3 regions of the Nitrosomonas sp. Is79A3 genome follow, and region 1 is predicted to be linked to each of the others. Evidence: predicted binding sites of a transcription regulator. Region 1 holds the regulator's gene; each other region holds the start of a gene.
The links. Region 1 encodes sigma-54, which starts transcription at its own class of promoters, with help from an activator protein. Its sites were predicted from a motif close to TGGCACNNTTCCTGCT; they were not measured.
Positions count from the first base shown of each region.

Region 2: a site for sigma-54 is predicted at 2,110-2,125, ahead of flgB (flagellar basal body rod protein FlgB). Genes of this name have one in related genera too.
Region 3: a site for sigma-54 is predicted at 3,721-3,736, ahead of NIT79A3_RS03850 (prepilin-type N-terminal cleavage/methylation domain-containing protein). Genes of this name have one in related genera too.

Region 1 covers NC_015731.1:985,811-993,565, reverse strand. The annotation lists gene NIT79A3_RS04485 (flavin prenyltransferase UbiX) at 1-122, opposite strand, end outside; gene hprK (HPr(Ser) kinase/phosphatase) at 194-1,153, opposite strand; gene NIT79A3_RS04475 (PTS sugar transporter subunit IIA) at 1,140-1,607, opposite strand; gene raiA (ribosome-associated translation inhibitor RaiA) at 1,731-2,060, opposite strand; gene NIT79A3_RS04465 (RNA polymerase factor sigma-54) at 2,080-3,528, opposite strand; gene lptB (LPS export ABC transporter ATP-binding protein) at 3,583-4,305, opposite strand; gene lptA (lipopolysaccharide transport periplasmic protein LptA) at 4,350-4,880, opposite strand; gene lptC (LPS export ABC transporter periplasmic protein LptC) at 4,877-5,443, opposite strand; gene nadA (quinolinate synthase NadA) at 5,814-6,911, shown strand; gene clsB (cardiolipin synthase ClsB) at 7,033-7,755, shown strand, end outside.
Region 2 covers NC_015731.1:2,379,726-2,387,480, forward strand. The annotation lists gene flgE (flagellar hook protein FlgE) at 1-559, opposite strand, end outside; gene NIT79A3_RS10950 (flagellar hook assembly protein FlgD) at 573-1,238, opposite strand; gene flgC (flagellar basal body rod protein FlgC) at 1,250-1,654, opposite strand; gene flgB (flagellar basal body rod protein FlgB) at 1,657-2,067, opposite strand; gene flgA (flagellar basal body P-ring formation chaperone FlgA) at 2,295-2,996, shown strand; gene NIT79A3_RS10970 (acyl carrier protein) at 3,139-3,432, shown strand; gene NIT79A3_RS10975 (Mth938-like domain-containing protein) at 3,540-3,908, shown strand; gene NIT79A3_RS10980 (hypothetical protein) at 4,119-4,346, shown strand; gene pbpG (D-alanyl-D-alanine endopeptidase) at 5,059-5,886, shown strand; gene NIT79A3_RS10990 (carboxypeptidase M32) at 5,899-7,404, opposite strand; gene hemJ (protoporphyrinogen oxidase HemJ) at 7,525-7,755, shown strand, end outside.
Region 3 covers NC_015731.1:852,610-860,364, forward strand. The annotation lists gene NIT79A3_RS03840 (3',5'-cyclic-nucleotide phosphodiesterase) at 1-424, shown strand, start outside; gene NIT79A3_RS03845 (GspE/PulE family protein) at 446-2,830, shown strand; gene NIT79A3_RS03850 (prepilin-type N-terminal cleavage/methylation domain-containing protein) at 3,231-3,665, opposite strand; gene glnE (bifunctional [glutamate--ammonia ligase]-adenylyl-L-tyrosine phosphorylase/[glutamate--ammonia-ligase] adenylyltransferase) at 3,870-6,659, opposite strand; gene NIT79A3_RS03860 (carbon-nitrogen hydrolase family protein) at 6,933-7,755, shown strand, end outside.

The sequences.
Region 1 (7,755 bases):
ACTTTTGAATACAGGAGGTATACTTGCTTTCCTTCCCGCAACAACATTTCAAGCAAACGAATCCCATAAGGCATCCCAGATGCGCCGGTCAATGCCAAAGTAATCGTCTGAGAATTTTTCATCTAAATCCACGTTGATTTGGGAAATCACTCCGAAAGAGGCTTACAAAAAGAAACTATACGAATCATCCATGCTAGTACTGGTCTTTATCTGCCGATTCGTTATTCATTTCCCGTTCATGGCGTTCAATAAATTCCTTCGTGCCATCAATACCCCGCAATTGCAAAACATAATTTCGCACTGCTGCTTCCACGAGAACGGCCAAATTCCGGCCAGCCGCTACAGGAATAATGACTTTACGGATGTCAACATTCATAATGTTCTCATTAAGATCACTGATGGGCAGTCGTTCTAATAAACCAGAGTTTGCTCCACCGCTATTCTGCAAATGAACGATCAACTTCATATTTTTACGACGCCGCACTGCAGTTTCGCCAAAAATTGTACGTATATTCAGCATGCCTAACCCCCTTACTTCCAGATAATCTCTTAGCATTGGGGGACAGCGGCCTTCCAATGTCTCCGGGGCAATACGTCGCAATTCCACGACATCATCCGCTACCAAACCATGACCGCGGCTTATTAATTCGAGGGCCAACTCGCTTTTACCGACACCGCTTTCACCGGTTATCATGACCCCCATACCCAATACATCCAGAAGTACGCCATGCAAACTACAAGAAGGGGCTAGTACGCTTCCCAGGTAAGTGCGGATCAGCCAGATAACTTCAAGACCAGGGTAAGGTGAATGCAGTAAAGGGATATCGAATGCACTGGCCATACTCAGGATAGACGCAGGTATCTCGGCATTATCCGCCACGATAATACATGCCAGGTTACTATGTGTCAGCTGGTTTATCTTTTTCTCAAGTGAAGCAGCATCCAGCTTGTTTAAATAATGAATCTCATCACTACTGATCACCTGGATCCAGTCCGGGTGGATGAAATTCAAATGACCAATCATACCCTGACCAGATTGCGCAATCGCTTCATCACTGAGCACTGTATTGCCACCACGTTGTCCCGCGACCCAGGTTAGTTTCAGTTTCTCCTTCTTATCTTCAAATAGCTGAGCGATACTAATCTTCGACATTCGGTTTCCAGTCAACAATGAGTTTATGAATCTTTGCAGCATCCCTGCATTGAAGAATTCCTTCACGAAACTGCTTATCGCTAAACATCTGCGCCAGTTCACTAAGAATCTGCAAGTGCTTGTCAGTAGCTTTCTCCGGGACCAGCAAAATACAGGCAATATTGACTGGCTGACCGTCAGGTGCATCAAAGGGTATCGCTTCTTTCATTGTTACTAAAGCAGCAACCGCTTCGCGCAATCCCTTTATGCGGCCGTGCGGGATAGCCACACCTTGTCCTAAACCTGTTGAGCCAAGTTTTTCCCGCGCAAAAAGACTATCAAAAACCTGACTGCGCGCAATCTGATTGGTATTTTCAAATAATAATCCAGCTTGTTCAAAAACACGTTTCTTGCTGGTAACATCCAGATCGACAATGACATTGGACAGCGGTAATAATTGCGAAATTTGATTCATGTAAAATAGGATTATTTCGTTCAAATGATAATGAAGCGTACAATTTCTTGACTACAATTATGCGGGATTCCAGAAGGAATCAACATTTCTTGCTATGAAAATAGAAGCATGCTCAATTATCTTCTATTGTTCATCAAGATCTTGATTTTTCAATGCACCGTGGTTCCGGCGTTCAAGATTCTTTTCCTTATGTTTAAGTATCTGCCGGTCCAACTTGTCCACAAGACTATCAATCGATGCGTACATGTCTTCGCTGTCAGTTTCGACAAAAATATCTTTACCACGCACATGAACATTCGCTTCCGCCTTTTGTTTAAGCTTTTCTACCGACAGAATGACACTGACGTCAATGACATGATCAAAATGGCGTGTAATTTTACCGATTTTTGAAATGACATATTCGCGCATGGCATCGGTAATTTCCACATGGTTGCCGGTAAGTTTAAGGTTCATATCCTTCCTTTTCTTCTGATTAAAATGATTTACGAAGATTTGCTGCAGGAATTTGTATTGATTCCCGGTACTTCGCAATGGTTCGACGAGCAACAACAATTCCTTGTTGTTCAAGAATAGTTGAAATTCTGTTATCGCTGAGTGGTTTCCTTGGGTTCTCTTCCTGTATCAGTTGCTTGATCAATGCACGGATAGCCGTTGCTGAACAAGCTCCTCCTGAATCCGTGGAGACATGACTGCCAAAAAAATATTTAAGTTCAAAAATACCTCGCGGAGTATACATAAATTTTTGTGTAGTTACCCGTGATACTGTTGATTCATGTAGATTCAAGGTTTCAGCAATATCTCGTAATACAAGCGGACGCATAGCAACTTCTCCATGTTCAAAAAATTGCTGCTGACGTTCCACAATCGCACTGGCTACTTTCAGAATTGTACTTGAGCGCTGCTGAATATTCTTAATCAGCCACTTCGCTTCATTCAACTGGCTTACTAGCCCACGCGAAGAATGATGTTCCTGTTTCAGGATGTTAGCATAGAGATGATTAATATTAAGGCGTGGGATTGCGGCCATATTAAGGTTTGCCCCCCAAGTTCCATTCTTTTTAGTCACCGTAATATCTGGCACAATATAGCGTTCGTTTTGAGAGTTAAACTGAGCGCCTGGTTTAGGGTTCAGATTAACAATCAGCTTCTGAATAGCTCGTAAACTTTGATCATCACATGCCAATAATCTCTTAATCTGGACAAAATCGTGCGATGCCAAAATTTCCAAATATTCTTGCACAACTTTTATTGCCTGGTCACGATAAGCATCATCAGGCAACGCTTGCAACTGCAGTACCAGACATTCTTGTAGATTACGTGCCCCCACACCAGATGGATCAAGGCGCTGCAAATACTTGAGCGCATCCTGCAAGTCCTGCAGACTGATGCCCAGTTCTGCAGGCAGCATTTCCATCAGTTCATCCAAATCTTGCAGCAGATAGCCATCCTCATTCAGACTATCAATCAACAAGCTAATAATGTTTTTCTCACGCTCGGAAATTTGACTCAGGCAAATCTGAAAATTTAAATGTTCACGCAGGCTTAATGGTCTCGCCGGTATTTGCGGCGCTTCATGATCATCATCTTCATAAGTGCCATGAGAAAAAATGTTTTCCTGCGGCCATTCAGAATCTGATTCAAAATTTTCCTCGGACTCTGCTTGAACTTCAGAAACCGCCGCTTCTGGTGGCACACTATCAAAATCTGCCACATCATCAGAAAATTCTGGATGTTCGAATGTATTCTCGGCCACAGGAGCATTCCAGTCCTCACGCAACTCCAGCAATGGATTTTCCTGCACTATCCGCTCAATCTCCTGATTTAGTTCAAGCGTTGATAATTGCAGCAACCGGATAGATTGCTGCAACTGAGGGGTAAGCCTAAGTTGCTGTGATAACTTTAGTTGGAGTGTCGGCTTCATGATTCTGGAAAAGCAGCAATTGCTAAATGATTCAACTTCAATGCATTCGTTATTTTACAATCGGAAGTGTTCTCCCAAATAAACTTCCCTGACCTTTTCATTATCTATGATCTCTTCAGACTTACCCTGAGCCAGCACGTGACCTTCGCTGATGATATAAGCTCGATCACAAATCCCCAACGTCTCTCGAACATTATGATCCGTAATCAATACGCCAATTTTCCGCTCTCTAAGAAAAGAAATGACTTTCTGTATATCCACAACAGCGATCGGATCAACGCCTGCAAAGGGCTCATCCAGTAAAATAAAACGTGGTTGCGATGCCAGTGCACGAGCTATTTCGACACGGCGGCGCTCACCTCCCGACAAACTGATTGCAGAATTATTACGCAAATGACCAATATGCAAATCGTGTAATAAGTCATCTAAACACCGCTGTTTCGATTCTTCATCCAAATTTTGCAACTCTAATACCGCAAGAATATTCTCTTCAACAGTCAAACGCCGGAAAATGGATGCTTCTTGAGGCAAATAACTCAATCCAAGCTTTGCTCTTTGATGAATCGGCAATTGACTTAAATCTTGCTCATCCAGATGTATCCCGCCGCCATCAAGAGGCACCAAGCCAACGATCATATAGAAGCAGGTTGTTTTTCCGGCACCATTGGGTCCGAGTAATCCAATCACTTCACCGCTGCTGATTGAAAAAGAAACATCCTGCACCACAGTGCGCGACTTATAGCGTTTTTTTAAATTACTGGCCTTTAATTCGCTCATTCTTTGAGATTACATCCGTTTCTAATCTAGGGTTGCTTTTTGTGTTATTCAGATTTGTTTTTAGGTTGAATCGTTATCCGCACACGCTTGTCCGGGCCTGTTTCATCTCCACGCTCCTTACTGCCAATCACTTTAAAGAATTCAGTCTTCATATCATAGGAAATATAATCACCCTGCACTTCATCGGAACCACGTTTTAACCGTGCCTGCCGGAACAATTCGATTTTATCCGTTTTACTATCGTATTCAGCGCGCTGACTCCATCCTTCAACATACTCATTTAGACCATCGCGTTTCTGACGAAAACTAACAAGATCTCCAATGGCTGTGGCATACCGGAATCCATGCAAATCTTCTTTCATAATCACTTTGTCAGCACTAATCCGCAAGGTTCCCTGCGTCAGGATCACATTTCCGGTAAATACACTGACCCGGTTAGATTCTTTACGATTCACATCTTCAACGGTTGCACGATCAGCTTCCAGATAGATCGGTTTTTCACGATCCGCCCGCTCAGCCCAGACAAATTGGGTAAAGCACAAACCAAACAAGCCTATAGCGATAATTAGTTTCATTTATTATTCACAGCTTTTACTTTTGATAGGAGCTGTATCACCCCAATACGATTATTGAATTCCAGACCGGTCGAATGAATCGTGGTATTCAATCTTGAAATAGTCACCGCGTGATCTGTCTTAACCAGATTCTCGTCTGGAATAAGATGCAAGAAATCAGTCATTAAAGTGATTTTACTCTTTTCATCATCAGCTCCTCTGATTGCAGTTACATTTCCCGTTAAATAAATATTCTTTCCTTTACTTTTCACTTCAGCTCGATCTGCGCTCAACCGCATCAGCGGTTTTTCCGGTTCGGTATTAATAAAACTTACTTGCTCCATCTGTGTAACCTCTTCGTCGAGGAAGTGAAATAGTCTCTCAGCTGTGAATTTACGCTGAATCTCCCGCTCGTGATCCATTCGAATACCGGATAAGTCTTCTACAATATAGTCTGGATTGACGTATAAATTATTATCTCCAATCGGTTCAGATGGCCGGGTTATCCGATCCAGCCAAAACGTCAATAACGCAAGAAGAATTAGGAGAATCAAAGGAGAACTGATATGTAGGCGATTAACCATTTAGAAATACTGCCCGTTTCATTAATCCCAGAATATTGGGTATCCATCTAACAGGCCGTTGAAAAACTATCTGCGTTGCCGCTACGGTGTTAAAAACAGACTCAAAATGCTCATTTATCATGCATAAACTGCACTTTTTCGCCTGTTTTTCCTTGCATCGGCTACCTCGAAAACGTTTTTCAACGACCTGCTAACCCTATCGATTAAAAAAATGTACTTTTTTAAATTATAACAGAACACTAATCTCCATTTAACGAATCGATTCTTGTACCAAGTTTTCAATAGCTCTTTAAATGTCATGCATGAATCCATATCTTAGGATAGAGTAATGTGCATTATTTGATAAACCATCGGGAAGAATAGAATCGCAATGCATCAAGAAGCCTTTGAATTTGAAAAATATGATCAGTTACAGGATGAAACATGCGCACGGCGTATTATTGCGGCCAAAAATACTCTGGGAAAACACGCTGTTATTCTGGCGCACCATTATCAGCGTGCAGATGTATACCGCCATGCCGATCTAACGGGTGATTCCTTAAAACTTTCTTACCTTGCAGCACAAACCGACGCTGATTATCTGGTTTTCTGCGGGGTTCATTTTATGGCTGAAGTGGCGGACATCCTCTCCAGCCCGGAACAAATTGCTATTTTACCCGATATGGCTGCCGGTTGTTCAATGGCAGATATGGCCAATCTCTCCAATGTCGAGCGTGCCTGGCGCGAGCTTGCAGAAATATTGGATCCCGATGAAGCGGTCACTCCGATCACATATATTAATTCTGCGGCTGACCTTAAAGCTTTTTGTGGCGAGCACGGCGGTATTGTCTGCACATCCAGTAATGCCGGTAAGGTTCTACAGTGGTCATTTAATCAACGGGAAAAGGTTTTGTTTTTCCCTGATCAACATCTCGGCCGTTGGAGCGGACATCAATTGGGCATTCCACTCGATGAAATGCCGGTATGGAATTTTGATGAACCAATGGGTGGACTGACCGTTGAACAAATTAAGAAAGCTAAAATTTTACTCTGGAAAGGCCATTGCTCAGTTCATCAAATGTTTCAGCCACAACACATCATTCGTTTCCGCAATCTATACCCGGATGGTATCGTCATTTCTCACCCGGAATGTAGTTTTGAAGTTTGCAAGGCATCCGATTACGTCGGATCTACGGAATACATCATTAGAACCATTGCAGAAGCAAAAAGCGGCACACGCTGGTTAGTTGGCACTGAACTCAATCTGGTCAGCCGGATTACTGAAGAATTCAAATCCAAAGGAAAAATTATCCAGTTTATGTCACCTATGGTATGTATGTGTTCGACGATGGCACGAATTGATCCGCAGCATCTGGCTTGGGCACTGGAAAACCTGGTCAATGGCAATGTCGTGAATCAGATCAAAGTCCCACAAGATGAAGCCAAGCTTGCAAAATTAGCGTTGGATAGAATGTTGAAGATTTCATAGCGACACCTATAACCAGTGCCTAAGAATCTGCAAATCGTGAGCCATACGCCCGAAAAGATTTTTCCGGCGCTAACCAGCACATAATGGTACATGCTGCACTATCAACGAATCTAAACCCTACATGAGAAATCTTCATTTTGTTGATAATAACCGCATAACCCTGCTGCACAATGGCGATGAATATTTCCCGGAATTAGAAGCAGCAATAGAAAAAGCGCAAATTGAAATACATATTGAAACGTATATTTTTGAATACGACGCGATTGGCAGCAAAATCTCAGCGGCCTTAAAACGTGCTGCACAACGTGGCGTAACCGTACACCTGCTGCTGGATGGCTTCGGTTCGCAGGATTTTCCGCGAGAAGAAATTGACAGCATGCTTAAGGCCGGCATGAAAGTACTGATATTCCGGCCTGAAATTATTTTTTCAATGCCCCGTCGCTATCGTCTTCGCCGGATGCATCGCAAATTAGTCATTGTTGACGCACAAATCGCTTTCGCCGGTGGAATCAATATCATTGACGATCAGCATAATCCGGAAAAACTAACACCACGTTTTGATTACGCTGTTGTTATTAAAGGCCCGTTGCTTATTCCGATACATAAAGCGATGAAGCATTTATGGATGTTGGTCGCATGGGTGCATTTAAAGAAACGCTGGGTTATCCCGGCTACTATAAAACCGGCTGACAAACCTTGCGGAAATCAAAAAGCCGCATTTTTGATACGCGATAACTGGCGCCATCGTCATGACATTGAACACGCTTATTTAGATGCCATCAACCAGGCACATACCGAAGTCATTATCGCCAACGCTTATTTTCTACCAGGAAGAAAGTTTAGT
Region 2 (7,755 bases), 1.4 Mb from region 1:
TGCTTGTATAGCTTTTGGGATTATTCGCATCGAAAGTAGCCACTGCAGGTACAGTCGCACCCGAATCCAGATTGAAACCCATGCTGTAAGTTGATGTAACTTGAGGAGGAATATCAGCGGTGTTTAATTTCACATTGGCTGGTTGACTGGCGACTATGTTTCCATTTGTATCTGCCGTATAGCCGGTTAGATTCGCTCCATTGGCATCGGTAAGATACCCGTTGCCATCAAGACGGAATTGCCCATTCCGGCTATAACTCACCACCCCCCCGTCACTCATACGAAAAAAACCTTGCCCATTTATCGCGATATCCAATGGATTATTGGTCGGTGAAATATTTCCTTGATTAAATAATTGCGCAACAGTAGCTACTCTTGAACCAATGCCTACTTGCGTTCTAGAAGACCCTGCGCCATCCAATGAACTTGCAAATATATCGGTAAATTGTGCTTGGGATTGTTTATATCCAGGGGTATTTGCATTGGAAATATTGTTCCCAATAACATCCAGATTTGTCGATGCGGCACTTAGACCACTTAAACCTTGTTGAAAACTCATACTGATCTCCTTATCAAAATACCTGTTTAACGTCAGACAAACTGACCAAACCCAATTTGCCCATATCAAGCAACGTGCCCTGCTCTCCGTGGGAAACACTACTTACCGAACCAAGTGAAAGCGTATTGACTTTAATATCATTTCCACCCTGTTTTGCACTCACTTCAAAGGTATAGTCTCCGATAGCAGCTTTGGCGCCACTGTCTGTCATGCCATCCCACCCGATCGTGCTAATACCTGTCGGTTTCGCACCGAGATCTATATTACGAATGGCAATCCCGGAGCTATCCAATATCGTTACTTTGAGTTGATCAACCGGCTGAGCCAATTCAATACCGGCAATGGCTGCATCTTTATCGAGTTGTATAGATTTTCCAGGAACAAAAGCATCATGCCCTATCATTCCCGTTGCCTCAATCGATTGGCTATCTTCATAATCGGAAGACAAAAGTTGCAGTGTTGTATTCAGTTTATCTATGCCGGTTACCGTACTAATTTGCGCTAATTGACTGGTAACTTCCGCATTATCAAGTGGTTTAAGCGGATCTTGATTTTTCATCTGGGTAACCAGAAGTTTTAAAAAGCGATCCTGTGCATCCTCAGTTTCCTTTTTAGCGGTAACTCCTGTCGTTGTTAACGATGAAACTGGTTGAGAATTGGCTGGCTGAACTGAACTCATGTTGCACTCCTTTATTGACCAATGGTGAGAGTCTTTTGTAACAGTGATTTGGTAGTGTTCATCATATCGACACTGTTCTGATACGAACGTGATGCCGACATCATATTGACCATTTCATCGACAACATTGACATTAGGCATCGTCACATAACCGTTTTTATCCGCTAACGGATGTTTAGGCTGGAATAACTGTTTCATCGGAGATTGATCGTGAATGACACCAGCAACTTTAACACCGCTAGCACCATTAGCAGCCGCTTGTAATGTACTGAAAATCACTTGACGACCCCGGTAGGGCTCGCCAGTTGAACTGGTCACACTATCGGCATTTGAGAGATTACTGGCAACCACATTCAAACGCTGAGATTGTGCGGACATGGCCGAGCTTGAAATATCGAATACATTGAATAATGACATAATTATCTCTCCTGCATCGCTAATGATATGTTTCTAAATTCAGTATTTAGAAATGTGATACTGGCATCGTACTTAATGGCGTTATCGGCAAACCGGGTACGTTCCATATCCATATCCACTGTGTTTCCATCGGCACTGGGTTGTAAAGGAACACGATATAATATGTTGTCCCCGAAAACCCCTTGCGCAGCGGAATTAATATGTGCCGGGGATGTCGTATTTAAACTTACTTTATTCAGGTTTGTAGTCAATGAAAGCTTTTCATGTAGTACACTGGCGAAATCAATATCTTTCGCTTTAAAATTAGGTGTATCTGCATTAGCCACATTGCCGGAAAGCAGCTCTTGTCTGGCAGCCCGTAGGCTTAAGGCCTGATGATGAAAGTTTAATTCTTTATCAAGTTTGTTAATCATTTTCTATACACCCAAATTTAAATAGCTTTGTATTCACTTATTAGCACTTAGCATGCCAACTATAATAAATGTTCATGCTGCCAGACTAACCCGCAAAAAAGGCATGAAATAGACGCTATCTTCAAACGTGACTTTTATGACAGTTGATTAAGATATCTGCGAGAGCGGCAATAATTGCCGAAAACGGCAAAAATGAATGGTTAAATAAATCTATGATACGTTGCTTAATGTTAATTCTCTGTCTGCCAATGCTTGCTTCTTCGATTCCGGCATTTGCATCACAGCACAAAACTATCGCGCAATACCAAGAAATTGCTTTAATTAAAAGAGCAATTGAGGATTTCTTATATAACAATACAGCTTCGCTATCCGGACAAGTTATCGTGAATGTAGGCCAGATCGACAGGCATCTCGCTTTGCCTCAGTGTCCGCATCTAGAACCTTTTGTTCCAACTGGCGGGCGTTTATGGGGAAAAACTTCTATCGGGGTTCGCTGTGATAGCCAGGACGCAACATGGACCATCTACGTGCAGACTGAAATAATTGTAATGACCGATGTGTTACATGTCGCACGCCCCATTGCTGCTGGTCAGACACTCGCCTATGAGGATATAGCTCTACAGAATGTTAATTTGGCACAAATGCCGGAAGGCATATTCACTGATGTAGCAAAAGTAATCGGCAAAGTGGCCACCACCAACCTTTCTGCCGGGCAACCATTACGTCCGCAAATGCTGCGTGCACCCTACGTAGTCTTACGAGGTCAAACAGTGAATCTGGTTGTTCAAGGACGCGGATTTAGCATCCGGTCAGAAGGCCAGGCATTAGCAGACGCGACCGAAGGACAAGTTGTTCAAGTGCGCAATAAATCAGGACGAATCATGAGCGGACTCGCGCGCCTCAATTCAATCGTTGAAATACAGCCATAAAGTATTAACCCGAAACACTTCCAATGACATTGGCTGAGTGCTATTTATTCCTCACTTGCCAAAACAAGTGATCTTAACCCTCAATCAGACTTATAATTAAGAATCGTTTCAATACTCATAAAAAAACAAGTAGCTTTTTACTGTGACTAAAATAGACCCTACCATTGAAATAAAAAAAATTTTGGCTGATGTACTAGGATTGGGGGAACGACTCAATGCGATGAGATCGGATACCCTATTACTCGGAAATATTCCCGAGCTTGATTCCGTGGCAGTCGTTACAATTATCCTGGCTTTAGAAAAGAATTTTTCTATCTCGATTAAAGATGACGAGATAAGTGCGAAAACATTTGAAACGCTCGGTGCTTTGGTCAATTTTGTAGAAAAAAAATTAGCCGATAAAAATAAACTAGCCGAAAAAGATTACCCAACATAAGTAAGTTCAAAAACTTTGATCAATCAATATTTGAAAGATGCAGATTGTATTTTGATTTGAATAATGCATAATTGCTGCATCTAATTCAGAATACAATGGAATAAGCATTGAAATTACATCCTGCAAATTTTGGGCATCAATACATTTTCACCGGGTATGGGGATGGATACATATTGATTAATCAGACCCGTTACGAAAAAAGCTTGATCGTTATGCCTGACCGTTTGATTGAAGACTGGCCGGTAATTTCAGTTTCGCAACTGGAAGCTCAGCATTTTGAAATGTTGCTATCCGATAAGCCAGAAATCATCATCCTTGGAACAGGCATTGCACATAAATTTCCAGATCAATCTTTATTAAGCCAGTTAACCAAAATGGGGATTGGAATTGAAGTGATGGATACAAGGGCCTGCTGCCGTACCTATAATATTCTGGTTGAAGAAGGACGGCGTGTTGCAGCAGCGCTGTTGATCTAATTTCTCACAACAAAAAAAAGCCCGGGATTTATCCCATTGCATTGTCTGAACTAGCCGGATCAATCACAAACAATGCAATAATTCGCTTCATAAATTCACAAAATTAAAAAAAGAAATGGCCATGACAATTATGATTGTGATAAATTCATGGCTGGAAAGTCAGGTATAGTAAAATTGGCTTCCTTCATAATATTAATATAGGAGTTAAAAATGAACAAATTTCTTATCGCTGCAATGGGTTTAGTCTTTTTATTGGGTTCTTCTGCTACTATGGCCAGCGGAAACAAAGAATCTGCACTGCCTCCAATGGCCGCTCAGGACATTTTGAATCAAATGGCATGTGAAGGTAAAAAAGCCGGCGATAAAATCAAAGATCGTGTTGACGGTGAGATGGTTACTTGCCCAGCTAAGATTAAACAACCTAATTTTGGCAAATAAAAGTAATTACAAGCGAATCGGTAGATAGGTCAAGTGAGATAGACCAAGGTATTTTCTTCTTCCACTCAAAGTTGGATTCAATAAGTTGAGTCGTAGAAGTTAAATATTTCGAAACTATCTGCTTGGCCTATTACTTTAATTTATGAACACAGAGAATAAAACAGAAATACGTCCGGAGTGCTTTCTGTAGCCAGAAATACCGAATATCAATTCCGGTTAATTTGAATATCAGGATCACTGATTAGCTACTCTCCCAGTCTATTGAAAATATCTCATATCCTCAACACATCAACTTCAGAAATCCATTTTCTTGAATTCCACAGTTATGCTTTATGGAATTCCGCCTCAGACAATAATAATCTATAAATTCATTGCAATATCAGTAGCATACCCATAGTTTCTTGATTTTATATCTTAGAAATATCCTTTAACTTTTTACAAATAAAGAATTAATTCTAAATTTAATTAAAAATACTCATGAAGATGTAGTAAAATGCACAGCAAATAATATTCAGGTATACGATCTATTCCTTTTGAATTATTTTTAATTTAAACAATTAAATACCGGCAAGTTAAGATTATTTATTCGTAATACTAAAAATAATCATTCATAGATTAAATTCTCTTAACTGATACTTTCCTCGCTCATAACGAAAATATTTAAGTAGATTAAAAATGATTTGCAATTTCGGTCAATTGGAGAGAAGAAAGAATGAAACAGGTATTTTTTTTATTTTGCGTCATATTTTTTTATACCACCAGCACCTTAGCCCAGAAAAACAACCTAGATATTAAGTCGCAAGCTGCGCTGGTTTTTAATGCTCAAAATGCGCATGTCATCTATGATAAGAATGCAGATAAGGTAATGCCTATTGCTTCTATCACTAAATTAATGACCGCCATGGTCACACTTGATGCACGCTTGTCCCCGAATGAAAAAATCACGATCACGAATGCTGATGTCGACAAGCTGAAGCACTCATCTTCGCGATTGCCCGTAGGCAGTAGTTATCCCCGCCATGAATTATTACGCTTAGCACTGATGTCATCCGAGAATCGCGCCGCAGCAGCACTGGCTCGCACCTATCCCGGCGGCACCAAAGCATTCGTCGATGCCATGAATCAAAAGGCAAAGAAAATTGGAATGGCCAACAGTCGTTTTGTCGACTCTACTGGCTTGAATAGCAACAATGTAGCGACAGCACGCGACTTGGCGAAATTAGTCTCAAGCTCAAATAGCTATTCCGCTATCCGCGAATTTTCAACGACATCACAGCATTCCGTATCACCAGGAAATAAGCGCGGTCATTTACAGTATGTCAATTCCAATAGCTTGGTCCGCAATCAAGGATGGGATATCGGTGTTTCCAAAACCGGTTATCTCAGTGAAGCAGGACGCTGTTTGGTAATGCAGGCCAAAATTTCTGGCCAACCCGTTGTGATTGTTCTGCTGAACTCCTGGGGCAAAAATACCCGGATTGGCGATGCCAACCGCGTAAAAAAATGGATAGAGAGTAATCAGGGCCGCAGGCAAGTATAAGAATGCCAGATTCTACGTCAGGTTATAAACTTCACTGTACTTGCGCTTCAGATAATCAACGAAATAATCCGGATTCAAAGCTTCCCCGGTAACGCGCTGAACAAGTTCCTGTGGCGAATAAAGCTTTCCTTGACGATGGATCTTCTCATTGAGCCAGTTCTTAATTGGCGCAAAATTACCTTTAGCAATATTTCGCTCAGTATCGGGTTGTTCGCTCAGTAGCGTTTGGTAGAACTGACACGCATACATTGCACCCAGTGTATACGAAGGAAAATACCCAAACGCCCCGCCGCTCCAATGCGAATCCTGCAATACGCCGAGCGCATCGGTAGGCGGCTGAATTCCCAGATACTTCTGCATCAACCCATTCCAGATATGCGGCAAATCATCGACCTGCATCGAACCATCAAACAGCCCTTTCTCGATTTCATAGCGCAAAATAATATGCAACGGATAGGTTACCTCATCCGCCTCTACCCGGATAAAATCCGGCTTGCACGTATTAATCGCGCGATAAAAAGAATCGACGGTAGCAGATTTCAGGTTATCCGGGAATGCCGCGCGGATCGTCTCGAAATAATGCTGGCAAAACGGCTTACTCTGCGCGACCATGCGTTCCCAGAATAACGACTGGGATTCGTGAATTCCCATCGTCAGTGATTCCGCGGCCGGCAAATCGCCCAACTCATGCGGTCGGCCTTGCTCGTAGAGCGCATGACCGGTTTCATGGATTACCGCATACAGCGATTCGACAAAATTACTGTCTTTGTAGCGCGTCGTAATGCGCACATCGGTCGGATGACTGCCACCGCAAAAAGGGTGCACCGACACATCCATACGACCCTGCTCAAAATTAAAACCAATATCCTGGCTGATTTTGCGCGCCAAAGCTTCCTGCTTATCCAGCGCAAACCTGCCCTGCAGAAAAGCTGTATCCGGTTGATAAGAATGTTCCTGAATGGCATGAACCAGCGGGATCAATTCCTGCTTCAGGCGCTCGAATACCGGCGTGATCATGTCCATTGTCGTGCCGCGCTCAAACAGATCAATGTTTGCATCGTAGGGCTTCAATTCCGGCGACACACACTGCGCCCATTCTTGCTTAAGTTCCAGAAAACGTTTCAACACCGGCGCAAAATCAGAAAATTTATTCTCCTGGCGCGCCATCACCCAAATGCCCTGCCCGCGCGAACTTAACTCTGCCAGCTCCTGCACCAGTTGCTTCGATACTTTGGTCTCGAGTTCATAACTATGCAGCGCTTCACGGATATTGCAACGTTCCAGCTCACTTAAAGCATCAAAATCCTTTTCCTTGAGCTCGTTCAGGCACTCTCCCAGCACGGGATCGGTCATGCGTTCATGAATAACGCCAGCCAGCGCCGCAATCTGCTTGGCACGCGCCTCACCGGCACCCGGCGGCATCATCACTTCCTGATCCCATCCCAACGTACTCATCACGCCACTTAAATGCGTGATTTCTTCCAATTTCTGGACTAAATTTTGATAATGCTGATTCATAATTATCCCGTTATTTAATCGAAACAAAACCCTGCTCACGATCCACCTGATTCCAGGGGATAGCGCTAAAATCACAAGCCCAGTATCATACCAACTTTAACACCAACCATTCACACTGCCATGCTCTGGATAAAATCACTACACATCATTTTCATGGTCACCTGGTTCGCGGGGCTATTCTACCTGCCGCGTCTGTTTGTCTATCATGCTCAATGCGAGGATCAACCCGGAAAAGAACGCTTCAAAATCATGGAACGCAAACTCTATTACGGCATCATGACCCCCGGCGCCGCGCTGACCGTAGTGTTTGGCGTGTGGCTGTGGCTGGGTTACGGTTTTTCTGGAAGCTGG
Region 3 (7,755 bases), 130 kb from region 1:
CTACGAAGCCTTGCCACTCGACTATACCAGTGATCTTAACGGGCGGAAGATCACGCCGCTGCCAGCGAATCATGTAGTTCCATCTGTTGGTTATCAATTAGATTCTGGCAGAGCCAGTCTTGTATTTACCGGTGATACAACGACTAATGATGCGCTCTGGACAGCCGTTAATAAGATTGGAAACCTCAAGTATTTAATCATTGAATCAGCCTTCAGCAATCAGAAAAGGGATATTGCGCTCAGGTCTAAACATCTGTGTCCCAGTTTGCTGGCGGAAGAACTGAAAAAATTTAAACAAACTGCAGAGATATTCATTACGCATTTGAAACCAAACGAAGCGGATGTAACCATGCGAGAAATACAGCAATGCATAGGAAAATATAGTCCGCGCCGGCTTGAGAACGATCAATTATTCGAATTCTAGGAAGTCTGGAGAACCGAAACCATGAATACAACGGCAACGACACAGCTAAAACAGAAGAATGCTACTGATATCAGTAACGGATTGAATTTCCCTAAAAATCTGCAAACGGTTATCAACAAAATTTACGCCGCCAATGATCTCGACGAAATCATGCTGGAAGTCAGTAAAGATATCTGTGCATTGTTCAATGCGGATCGATTGACTATCTATGTATTGAGTGAAGACAAGTCGTTTTTTATTTCCCGGGTTAAAACAGGATTTGATTCTTTCCAGGATTTGAAATTGCCGGTAGCAGAAAACAGTATTGTGGGCCACGCAGGTTTGCAAAAGAAAGTCATCAATATTGAGGATGTTTACAATAAAAGTGAGTTAAAAAAAATCAATCCACTGCTCACTTTCTCGCATGAAATCGATAAGCGCACCGGTTATCGAACCAAGCAGATGTTAGTGGCACCGGTCTTGAATGCAGATAGCCAAGAACTCTTAGGTGCGGTTCAGGCCATTAATAACAGGAACAATCAGCCATTCCCAGCAGCAATTGCTGTTGAGGGCATGATTGAAATCTGCCGGACTCTTGCGATTGCATTTAAGCAACGCCAAAAGCCCGCTCAGTTAATTAAATCAAAATATGATCACTTGATATTCGACGGGGTGGTTTCTGCCGCCGAGTTTGAGTTGGCGACGGACTCGGCACGAAAAAAAGGATGCGACCTGGAAGATGTGCTGCTCGACGAGTTTCAGATTGGTTTGCCGCTCATAGGAAAAGCGCTTTCTGCATTTTTTGAAGTCCGGTACGAGCCTTTTAGGACGGATCGGCTAAGACCGATGGAGCTACTTAAAAATTTAAAAAAGGATTATGTTGAGAGTAATTCCTTGCTGCCGATTGATGAAATTAAAGAGGGGTTGATAGTTTTAACATTGGATCCTGAACGGATTAAGTCGCAGCGCATTGCTAATACGATTTTTCCCAAACACAAAATTATCTATGCGGTTACCACCAAGCGTGAGTTTGCTGCAACGGTTGAACAGTTCTACGGCGGCAACCAGGATGAAATTGGTACGGGTGATATTAATGAAATGCTGTTTAATCTTGGGGATGAGAATGCTGAAGAAGGGCTCAACGAAATAGAGGAGTCTTCAGCAGCTTCCGACAATGAACTGGTCAAACTTGTCAATAAAATCATTATCGATGCCTATAAAATGGGGGTATCGGATATTCATGTCGAACCCTACTCAGGAAAAGAGAAAACCAAAATACGCTTTCGTAAGGATGGCTCATTAATGCCTTATATCGAGGTTCCGGCCAGTTTTCGGAATCCGCTGGTAACGCGCATTAAGATCATGTGTGATATGGATATTTCTGAGAAGCGCAGGCCGCAGGATGGCAAGATTAAATTCAGAAAATTTGCGCCATTGGATATTGAATTACGCGTTGCGACCATTCCTTCGGCGGGTGGGCTGGAAGACGTCGTCATGCGTATACTTGCAACTGGTGAGCCGATCCCGCTGGATAAGATGGGGTTTACTGCGCAAAATCTGGATGAGCTGAAAAAAATAATCAGTAAACCTTATGGATTATTCTTTGTGTGTGGCCCAACCGGTTCGGGTAAAACAACTACGTTACATTCTATTCTAAAGTATCTCAATCGCACAGAAACCAAAATCTGGACGGCGGAGGATCCGGTTGAGATCACGCAAAAGGGATTGCGGCAGGTCCAAATCAATGTTAAAGCAGGCCTAACATTTCCGGTTATCATGCGGTCTTTCCTGCGAGCAGATCCGGATATCATTATGGTCGGAGAAATGCGCGACAAAGAAACTACCAGTATCGGTATTGAAGCATCGTTAACGGGACATTTGGTTTTTGCTACATTGCATACTAACAGTGCACCGGAATCGGTGATTCGCTTGCTGGATATGGGGATGGATCCTTTTAACTTTGCCGATGCTTTGCTGGGAATTCTGGCGCAACGGCTGGCGAAGCGTCTGTGTAAATGTAAACAACCGTATGCGGCCAGCGAACATGAAATCAAGTCATTATTAACAGAATATTGTGATGAATTGAATCATATTGACCGGTTTAAAGCGAGCCCGGAAGCAGCTTATCAAGAAATTCATGATCAATGGGTCAAGCAATACGGTAATGACGAGGGGCAGATTACATTGTGTAAACCAGTCGGTTGTGATGACTGTGCAGGTACCGGTTTTTCCGGCCGGGTAGGACTGCATGAACTGATGACTGCCAGTGATGCCTTGAAAAAGAATATCCAGGAGCATGCCCGCGTGGCGGAAATGCTGGTTACAGCGTTGGGCGACGGGATGCGAACCCTGAAGCAGGATGGGATCGAGAAGGTGTTGCAAGGGGTTACCGATATTCACCAGGTGCGGGTAGTGTGTATCAAGTAATTGATTCTGTTGGAGTATGACTCCAAAATGTTCTGTTGTGGTGTGTGAAAAGTGACGAAAATTGTCACTTTCTGACGTAATGAGTCATATGTGCAGCACATAACATCTTCGTCGAGATCTTCCTGATGTACCCCATATCCTTTCCCAATCAGGCGTCAGTTCCAATTAAGAGAATTTGGAATAACCAATGTGTATTATTCCAATAGGAATGAGCGATCTTTGTTAATCAACAGTATTGATTTCTACTGAACTTGAGATGATGAATAACCAGAGATTGCTGGGAAGGGATGTTTGGTTTGTTGGATTTTGAGAAACGCTCGATGTTCGGAACCAGATGTGGAAAAGGCGCAATGCCCTTTGGGTATTGCGCCTTAAGTGTTGTTGCGCTTGGCTAGCTAGATTAACAGAGTCCCTGAGCTACACAAGTACCTGGATTAGCAGTTTTACTCCATTGGATGGGGACACCTGGGCCAGTGGTAGTTCCTCTAAGTATATATGTCTGACCTGTAAGGCCGTTTGCAGTCGCTGCAGTCATTAAGATCTCGGCTTGTGTTGCAGTATTAGCTTGAATAACACCGGATAATATGTTTCCAGTTGCACCAATGGCACCAGGTACACCGTTGTTGTTGGCAGTACAGTTAGTTAGAACACCTAAGTCCTGGAAGCATAGTTCTATGCCGAGTTTAAGTGGTGCTGCCCCTGCTACGACTTCGCTGAATCGGGCTTTTAAAGTATAGGTTTGATAAGCAGGCACTGCAACTGCAGCCAGAATACCAATAATAGCGACAACGATCATTAATTCGATGAGTGTAAAACCTTTTTGTGCTTGTTGCATTTGTTATTCTCCTTTAGGTTGAGTAGGACACACCGAGTGTGTGTGGATTAAGATAAGCAGGAATCGTGCCAGAATTATTATCGCAAGAAAATTATAATGTAACGCACGGCCATTCATCAAACGGATTGCGGCCTTCAATTATATTTTGAGTATCAAGTCGCATTTAAGTTTCGTTTTTATTGTACCTACCTGACACAGCTCGCATCAATCCCCAAATACTTTTTCCCATAACGCCAGTACAGCCATACGATCATCTTTTAAATGACTGCCTTCCACGCGGGTAAATTTCTGCGCTTGTCCATCGATGGGTGCACCTCCTGTCATATCTGCATCGCCATTTAATCGCTGGCGGTGCTGGATGCGCCGGAATTCCCGGTAAGCGGAGCGTACTTGCTCGGCTGTATCCATAGGGATAAGTCCCAGTTCACCAGCCAGTTTCAAGAGTGCGATATTGCCGATATTGCCGGTTAATTGAGGATATTGGCTGGAATATCCCAGCACCAGGTATTGCACAATGAATTCGACATCGATAATACCGCCACGATCGTGCTTGATGTCAAAAAGTGTTGTTGGGTTGGGGTGAACATCCAGCATCTTTTCGCGCATTTTTAAAATATCTTGCTTAAGTTCAATTGGATTGCGCGGTTTGCACAGAATTTCTTTGCGTGTGTTTTCGAATGCATCTGCTACTAACCGATCACCCGCCACAAAGCGCGCTCGAGTTAATGCCTGATGTTCCCATACCCAAGCTTGTTCGCGCTGGTATTGCGCAAAAGCTTCCATCGAACTGACCAGTAAGCCGGTGGCGCCGTTGGGACGCAGGCGTAAATCTGTCTCATACAGCAAGCCCGCCGATGTGTGACGAGTGAGCCAGGCATTGATACTTTGCCCGAGCTTGGTATAAATCTCCGCAGCATCAGGATGGTCATCTTCGTAAAGAAAAATCAAATCGAGATCAGAAGCATATCCGAGTTCTTTTCCTCCCAGCTTGCCATAGCCGATAATGGCAAAAATAGGCTTTTCGTGATGGCGTTTTTTTAAATTCGACCAGGCCAGATTGAGTACTGTGTCCAGAATCAGATCAGCCAATGCGGTCAGGTGATCACTGAGTGTTTCAAGCAGCAATGAGCCCTCCAGGTCGGTAACCAATAACCGGAATACCTGAGCATGCTGGAAGTGCCGCAGAACATCCATTTGCCATTCGGCAACATCATTTTTGGGATTGTTGACATGATTTAACTGATAGATGAGTTCGTTGTGCAGTGCACTCCAGTCGGGGACGGGGTGCGGTGCATCATGGCGCAATAATTCATCCAGTAAAATAGGGTGCCGCCCCAGATAGTCGCTTGCCCATTGGCTAATGCTAACGAGTTCCGCTATGCGTTGCAGCGTATGGGGATGTTCCAGTAAAAGCGCCAGATAGGATGTTTGCGGACTAATCTTTTCCAGTAATTGCAGCATGCGCTCTAGAGTAGTTTCAACCGGTGGAAGCTCGGCTATCGCTTCAATCATCATTGGAACCAGGGTGTTGATTTGTTGTTGACTGGACTCAGGTAGTTGATGATAAAAAGTGCCTTGATAGAATAGCCGTAACCGTTCTGAAATTTTTACAGGTTCAGTGAACCCCATGGTACTAAGTTGTGACGCGGCGGCTTCAGTTTGGGAGACATCCTGTGTTTCAGCTTGCCATAGATAAGCCAGCATCTCGTGAGTGGCTGATTTTCTGGGAGTAGCAAAAATCAACTCAAAATGCCGCGTCACATTCTTGCGATGAATATCCAGCTGTTGCATAAAACTGACATAATCGGGAAATCCCATGGCGGTTGCTATGAGGTTCTCATCGGCTGGATTTAAGGGTAACGTCTGCGTCTGCTGATCATCCAGATACTGAAGTCGATGTTCCAGTTTACGCAAAAAGTGATAAGCATCAGTGAGTTCTGCGACAGCTTGTTGCGGAAGTTGTTGCTTTTTCTGCAAGCGTTGTAAAACACTTAATGTAGGCCGAATGCACAAATCAACATCGCGTCCCCCCCGGATCAATTGAAAAACCTGCGTAATAAATTCTATTTCACGAATGCCGCCAGGACCCAGTTTGATGTTATCGTGCATTTCACGGCGTTCGACTTCCTTGCGCAATTGAGCATGTAAACGGCGCATCGATTCGTAAGCGCCGAAATCCAGATACTTGCGAAACACAAACGGTCTTACAATTTTTTCCATGAGGGTCGATTCGGCTTCGGTATCCGCGAGTCCTGCAATTACCCGGCCTTTGATCCAAGCATAACGTTCCCATTCCCGCCCTTGCTTGAGGAAATACTCTTCCAGCATTGGAAAGCTGATCGCCAGAGGACTGTTTTCTCCATGCGGACGCAAACGCATATCAACCCGGAAAACATAACCATCTACCGTATAGTCATTGAGACTGGCGATTAGCTTGCGTCCGAGCCGGGCGAAAAATTCGTGGTTTGAAATGGATTTTGCGCCGTTTGTTTCACCATCTTCCGGGTAAACGAAGATCAAATCGACATCGGAGGATACATTGAGTTCGCCGCCACCCAGCTTACCCATAGCCACAATCAGCATATGCTGAGTGGCATTGCTTTGTTCTCCTATGGGTAATCCAAAGCGATCGGATTGCGTTAACCAGTTTTCATGGTGTTTAAGTGCAAAATTGATGGTGACTTCGGCGAGCTCAGTCATGCTTAGCATTACTTCGGATAAATCGGCTTGACTACCGAGGTCGCGGATGGCTAATCGAAGCATGACTTGCTTGCGTAAATCGCGTAGTACGCTATGTAAGATCTCTTCATTGCTGATATGTGCGGATTGAGAATCCAGGAATGCCAGCATTTCATCTCTTTTGAAAGGAGACTGAAGGGCTTTTAGCAGGGTAATTTTTCGTGCGGGTTCGCTGTCAATTATGCGCTGTACATATCGACTAAAAGACAGTGTGGCGGCGAGCATTGCATCCGGTGAATTCTTGGCAGTGTGCATTATATTAGGCGATTAATTTTATAGAATAACAAAGCGCTTATGTTTGCTTATATCAGATAAAGCATAAATCAAATTAGAACGTTGTCAGAGTAAATGCTAGAATCCAACTTAGCGGAGCGCGAATCCTTGATTTTATATGGAATAATCAAGAAAAGCGCTTGATAATAACGGGAATTCATAAAGATTTCAGTTAAGAATCAGTTTAATTCTTGAAATCCTGAAAATTAGAGCGGCCTAAAAATGTTAAACAATACCACTAAACAGCAGCAACCAATGACGGAAAACGTAAAAAGTAAAGGCTTTCGTGTGGCTGCCATTCAAATGGCTTCGGGTCCGAGCGTATCTGCAAATCTGGAAGAAGCGGCGCGTTTGATAGAAGATGCAGCTTCTCAAAAAGCCAAGCTGGTTGTATTGCCTGAATATTTTTGCATTATGGGGATGAAGGATACGGATAAATTGGCTATCCGGGAACAACCTGGCGACGGGCAAATTCAGAGATTTCTCAGTGACACGGCGAAACGATTGGGCATATGGCTGGTGGGCGGATCGGTGCCATTAGCTTCATCGGAGACGGATAAGGTTTATAATAGTTGTTTAGTGTATGCAGATAGTGGAGAGCAGGTTGCGCGCTACGACAAAATTCATCTGTTTGGCTTGCAGTTGGGCAATGAATATTATGCCGAGGAAAAAACCATTAAAGCAGGAAGTAAAGTAGTGACTGTAGATTCTCCGTTTGGCCGTATTGGATTGTCAATATGTTACGATCTGAGGTTTCCGGAGTTGTTCCGCATGATGAATAATGTTGATATCATCCTGGCACCAGCTGCATTTACTGCGATTACTGGAAAAGCGCATTGGGAGGTGCTGGTGCGTGCGCGTGCGGTTGAAAATATGGCTTATGTAATAGCACCAGGGCAAGGCGGTTATCATGTGAACGGACGCGAGACGAATGGAGACAGTATGATTGTCGATCCTTGGGGTGTTGTGATGGAGCGTTTGCCACGTGGTTCCGGAGCCGTGGTGGCGACAATCGATCCAGAGTATCAGACCAGTCTACGGGCGAATTTGCCAGCATTAGATCATCGAATTTTGCAGT